2 regions of the Jeotgalibaca porci genome follow, and region 2 is predicted to be linked to the other one. Evidence: predicted binding sites of a transcription regulator. Region 2 holds the regulator's gene; the other holds the start of a gene.
What was found. The regulator NrdR, encoded in region 2, represses ribonucleotide reductase genes. The targets are predictions, from matches to a motif close to ACACNATATATNGTGT.

Region 1 (3,177 bases), 970 kb from region 2:
GGTAAAAAATTACCATCATACTCAACAGTGACACCACTTGTTGATACAGGTAACAAACTAGTAGCAGACCCAGCTAAAGTAGAAGAATTCTACGAAGCATATTTAGCAGAATAATCAGAGAAGCCTCCCTTAATCCGGGAGGCTTTTTTTTAGACATTATAATAGGAAGAAATGAACCGATGACAACTTTACAATCAGTTGGCCGCCTTATTTTCCATTCGAACTCGCTGTAAATAGCTTTACAATCAGTTGGACGATGAATTTTCTAAACCAACTACTTATAAATAATAGGTTCCTCGGTATTTCCCCTGTGCTATGAAGTTAGCCGTTAAAACATTGCTGAATCTTTGTTTGGCACATGATTTTCCACACCATTCATAAAGAGAACTGACGGTTAATTTCATATTTGGAAATAAAAGTTGGAATTCCCTGGCTGCATCCAAAATAGCCTGCGTAACATTGCCTGTTGAAGAACAATTTGAACAGCGATAAAATTTAGTATTCAACGGGACAACGATATCCCCGCACGCTCTACAACGAATCCCTTTCTTTAATTCCTCGAAACGATATAAAGGAATATTTTTACGAAAAGGTTCTGCCTTTGCTTTGTTTCGTAGCAATTCCTGCACAACTACGCGGAGACTATCGGTAATCGGTGGGAATTGATCCATCGTTTGAATATGGTGATGGATTTGTGTAGGTAGAAGCAGAGGTTTACCTACTGGAACGTTAAAAAGGGTGAAATGAGAATTAATAAAGACTACCGCTGCTTTCACTTCGCAGTTCGCTAAACTTAAGTCTTGAAGAAACTGCTTAAAACAATTTTTTGTCCGGGTTAATTGTATCAAAGGATTCGGGCAGGAAAAATTGGTTCCTTTCGTAAACAACTCATTCCCATAGTTCCATTCACCTTCATAGTTTTTCACTTCATAAATGAATAAGACGTTACCGATTACCAACAAATGATCAATTTGAAATTTTTGACCACTATGAGTTTCAAAATACAAATCTGATAGAATCATGTGTTCCGTGTTTAATTTTTTTAGTTCGTTAAGCAACTGTCTCTCACCCGTATGGCCTTTTCCTTCTCTCATTAGATATTTTTCCAGCTGTTCGTTACTTGCCATCCTAATCGCTAATGATTCCAACAATAATAAAGTTTCAGATTTTCCGGTCATATATATGACACCTCCTGTATATATATAAGCAAAAAATGTTAAAAAGCTTTTTTTAAATAAAATATAATTGTGGCGACATATTGTGGGCCACTTTATGGTATGATACAACATGTTGTAATTCCTCGATGAATAAAACAAAAGGGAAGGGATATGATGAGTGTGCTAGTGTTGGCAGGGATGATTGGAGCAGGGAAATCTACGTATACAAAGATGATTTCTAATAAATTGGGAACGCAGGCTTTCTATGAAAGTGTCGATTATAATCCCATCCTTGATAAATTTTATGATGACCCTAAGAAATGGGCATTCAGCTTACAAATTTACTTTTTAAATGCGCGTTTTAGAAGTATTAAAGATGCGTTGGTGGACGACAATAATGTGTTGGACCGCTCAATCTATGAAGATGCATTGTTCACGCATGTGAACCATTTGCAAGGAAACATTTCAATTGAAGAGATGGATATTTATAATGACCTTCTGGATAACATGATGGAAGAATTGGAAGGTATTCCAAAGAAAGCACCAGACTTGTTAATCTACTTAGACGGTCCATTTGAAATAATTTTGGAACGTATTCAGGAACGTGGCCGTGATTTCGAACAAATCAAAGACAATCCTGATTTGTTGGCTTACTACCGTCTGTTGTACGATAACTATGAAGCATGGTACGAAAGCTATAACCACAGCGCCAAAATTAAAATCAGTATTGCTGACTACGACATTCTAAACTCTGAAGACGATCAAGATCGTGTGATGGAAGTTATTCAAAAAGCAGTAGCAGAAGCACGTTTTGAGAATATGGCTCAAGCATAATCAAGAAGCATTCAGTTCCTAATCATTGGGACTGAATGCTTTTTCATTCTTTAGACTGATTCACTTCGAACGTGTTTCTTCTATAATAAGAGAGCATCAACGAAAATAAATGGAAAGGAAGATGCATGATGCAAATGAAAGCCAAAACGAGACAGACACCTGTTAACAAAGTGAAGTCATTAGTCACTTCCTTGTTTGATACAAAGATGAAACGTCGCCGAAAATTGATGGTGCTCGGTATCATTCTTTACATCGTGAGTCCTGTCGACTTTATCCCTGATTTTATTCCTATGGCTGGTTATGCCGATGACATCCTGATTCCACTTCTATTAATAATTGCCGAGAAATTAGTCTCCAGTGAAGATAATCCAGAACATGCAAATTAATTGCATGTTCTTTTTTTTGGGAGACAAATAGTTATTTGTATGGATTATTGATAGAATAGAAGTATCATAACAAAGAGGTGCAAGATGGATATAAAAATGATAGCAGTAGATATGGATGGAACATTTTTGAATTCAGAAAAGACTTACGACCGGCCCCGATTCGAGAAGTTGCTAGACCGTATGGACGAAAAAGGTATTCGTTTTGTTTGTGCAAGTGGGAATCAACTACCAAAACTAGAATATTATTTTGAAGGCCTCACGGATCGGATGACTTTTGTAGCGGAAAATGGCGCATATATTATCCATAAAGGTGAAGTGCTTTATTCTGCAGTCATGTCTACAGAGATGGTGCAAAAAGGAATTGATGCGCTTCAAGCTTATAGTGACACACCCTTTTTACTATGCGGTGTAAACGGGAGCTATCTCAAAAAGGGTGCGACTGGAAAGTATGCCGATATTTTTCGTCAATACTATTTAAATATCGAAGAAGTGAATAATCTCCATGAGATAGAAGATGAGATTCTAAGTTTTACGACGATTTTTCAAGTCACTGAAGTACCAGAAGTACTGGAGTATTTGGAGGAGCGTATTGGTAAGCATCTTTCTGTCGTAGGAAGTGGCTTTGGCTTTATAGATATTTTATTACCGAACGTTCATAAAGGGCTGGGGATGAAACTCTTACAGGAACGTTGGAATATTTCGGTGGACGCATGTGCAGCTTTTGGCGACAGTCCGAACGATATTGAAATGTTAAAGCAAGTTACACACGGCTATGCAATGGCGAACGCAGAACCATCTGT
Region 2 (3,177 bases):
TACCTTTGGCATAAAAGTCGCGATTATTTACAGTGCCGGTACCTTATCCCTGGTTTTCTTTTTTATGCTCTTTTCAAATCAGTTGTGGGCCGCGTTTGTAGCTGCGATTCTGTATGGATCCGCAAATGCGATTGGGGCGGTTGTCGGCCCGCTATTGGTTGCCTCCTTGTATACCGTCGAAAATTACGGTGATGCTTACGGATCATCCAAAGTGTCCAGCAAACAGGGATGACATTCGGCTCTATTACCGTCGCAACGTTGTTTGATAGGACGGGCAGTTATCAGCCTGCTTGGCTGTTATTTTTAGTACTCGCAGCTGCTGTTTTAGTCTTGTGGTTGCCGGCCTTGAAGTTAAGTCAAAAATATCTGATTAAACAAAAAGAAAGGGAAGATGTACATGCCTGAATTACCAGAAGTAGAAACGGTTCGCAGAGGGCTCAATCAGCTCGTGGCGGGTGCGACCATCAAGAGTGTGGACGTATTCTGGAATCGGATGATTACACCGCCATTTTCCTCTGAACGTTTCCAAAATGAATTAGTCGGCGAACAAATTCATACAATTGAACGTCGGGGTAAGTACTTGATTTTTCTTTTAGATCATTGGGCGATGGTTTCCCATTTGCGAATGGAAGGGAAATTCACTGTTACAAAAACAGGTGAGCCTTATGAGAAACACACGCATGTCGTTTTTCATCTCAGTGATAATCGCGATTTGCGTTATTTGGATGTGCGTAAGTTCGGTCGTTTTTCGTTGATGCCGATTGATAAAAAGGAAAATTACGGTCCAATTCAAAAGTTAGGACCTGAACCAACAACGAGCCAATTTTCGCTCGAGAATTTCCAAGAAAAGTTATCCCGGACACAACGTGCAATTAAAGCGGTGATTCTGGATCAGCATATTGTGGCAGGTGTGGGGAATATTTATGCCGATGAATCTTTGTTCCGTGCGCAAATTAATCCCATGAAACCCGCGAATCAGTTAAATAAGGGGGAGACTGCGCGTCTGCGTGAAGCGATTATTACGGTTATTGCAAATGCAGTGGAAGCAGGCGGGACCACCATTCGGACGTATAAAAACACGCTGGGAGAAGCCGGGAAGTTTCAAGTTGCTCTCAATGTTTATGGCAAGACAAATGAAGACTGTCCACGCTGTGGCACCCCGATTGAAAAGACTAAAGTCGCACAACGGGGCACACATTACTGTCCTAAGTGCCAAGGGTCGATTGCACGCTATGAAAAGAAAGGACCGGCAGGATGACATATATTTTAGGATTAACAGGAGGTATCGCGACTGGGAAGTCAACCGTGTCAAGGTATTTTTCTGATAAAGGCTATGCGGTGGTGGATGCAGATGTAGTAGCACGTCGCGTGGTTGAACCAGGGACAGAAGGGTTGGCTAACATTGTCGCGCATTTTGGAACTGAAATTATCCAAAAAGACGGAACATTAAATCGTGAAAAGCTAGGCGCAATGATTTTTTCCGATGCTGAAAAACGTGAAACGCTAAATAACCTTTTAAGTGCTCAGATTAGACGGACGATTATGGCCGACACAGAAACGCTTGTAAATGCAAACCAACCGCTGATTGTATTGGATATTCCCTTACTGTATGAAGCAGGCTATGAAACCCACTGTGATGCCGTTATGGTTGTGTATACAACCGAAGCAGTGCAGCTGGAACGGTTAATGGCCCGCAACAATTTGACGGAAGAAGAGGCTTTGAATCGTATTGCCAGTCAAGAGCCGATTGAAACCAAGAAAGACCGCGCAGATATTGTCATAGACAACAACGGCCCCCTGAACCATACCTATGAACAAGTTGAAACATGGCTGAAAAACAACATAATATAGCGGTTATTATGGTATACTAGCTACAGAAAATGACTAGAAAGGGGTCTGGAAAGAATGCAATGTCCAAAATGTCAATATAATGGATCGCGAGTTGTGGACAGCCGCCCCGTCGAAGAAAATAACTCGATTCGCCGCCGTCGTGAGTGCGAATGTTGTCACCAACGCTTTACTACTTTTGAACGAATTGAACAGACACCGTTGCTCGTTGTGAAAAAGAACGGGACACGTGAAGAATTCAGCCGTGAAAAGTTATTGCGTGGTCTGATTCGCTCCAGTGAAAAGCGTCCGATTAAGTTGGAGCAGCTGGAAGAAGTTGTGAACCAGGTTGAACGGGAACTGCGTGCATCGGGTGAGAGCGAAATACCAAGTATGGCTATCGGTGAGTATGTGATGGAGCACTTGGCTAAAATTGATGATGTAGCGTATATTCGCTTTGCGAGTGTGTATCGTCAATTTTCTGATCGTGAAACATTCTTGGCGGAACTACAAAACCTTGAGAAAAAGAATCACCATGAGCTAGAGGGGCGGAACGAATGAATACACCTTGGAAAAATTTAAGTCCGAAAGACTCCTTTCGCACACAACAAACGTGCTTTATTTCCGATGTGGACCGTAAAGTCATCACCTACTTGTATCAACCTATTATCGGCTCACATGCGTTCAGTTTGTACATGACGCTATTGGGTGATTTTGAAATGACACCCCAACCAAAACTGCATTCTGAACTGCTAGCCACATTAAACGTCGGGATACCGGAGTTTTATCAGGCACGCATTCGTTTGGAAGGCATAGGCTTATTGAATACATACGTGAGAGAAACCGAGCAGATGAAAGAATACATCTACGAGCCGTTGATGCCTGTCACGAGCAAACAGTTTTTTGAAGAAGATTTGTTACGGATGCTGTTGCGGGAACACATTGGTGAAGGACGTTTGAGACGGCTGCAAGAGCAATACAGTTTTCCAAAAGCTGACTATAGTGACTTACAGAAGATTACGCAATCATTTGTAGGTGTTTATAATGTGGCGCGTACGATTGTCCCGTTGGAGCAAAGTTCATTGCTGGAATCACGCAAAGGTCAAGCACCGCAGATTGAAATATCTTCGTTTAACTTCAGCTACTTGAAGCAATTATTAAATAGTCAGTTTTTCCGTCCTGAAGCATTGACATCAGAACTTCGGAAGAAGATTGAAGTCCTTAATAAATTGTACGGCATTGAAGAAGAGGAGATGGCCGCATTATTGATGCGTGCATCAAATCTTGAGAATGGTGTTGTGGATACAAAGGAGCTCGAGAATTTGGCTGCCGACAGCACGACTCAAGGTA

Region 1: the regulator NrdR is predicted to act here: its motif matches at 1,281-1,296, upstream of G7058_RS09705 (deoxynucleoside kinase).

What each region holds. Positions count from the first base shown of each region.
Region 1 covers NZ_CP049889.1:1,914,494-1,917,670, forward strand. Annotated here, with positions in the region: gene G7058_RS09695 (ABC transporter substrate-binding protein) at 1-114, shown strand, start outside; gene G7058_RS09700 (nuclease-related domain-containing protein) at 279-1,178, opposite strand; gene G7058_RS09705 (deoxynucleoside kinase) at 1,332-1,991, shown strand; gene G7058_RS09710 (YkvA family protein) at 2,120-2,377, shown strand; gene G7058_RS09715 (Cof-type HAD-IIB family hydrolase) at 2,462-3,177, shown strand, end outside.
Region 2 covers NZ_CP049889.1:587,250-590,426, reverse strand. Annotated here, with positions in the region: partial or broken gene G7058_RS11860 (MFS transporter) at 1-232, shown strand, start outside; gene G7058_RS03065 (hypothetical protein) at 229-405, shown strand; gene mutM (DNA-formamidopyrimidine glycosylase) at 398-1,258, shown strand; gene coaE (dephospho-CoA kinase) at 1,255-1,851, shown strand; gene nrdR (transcriptional regulator NrdR) at 1,906-2,388, shown strand; gene G7058_RS03045 (replication initiation and membrane attachment family protein) at 2,385-3,177, shown strand, end outside.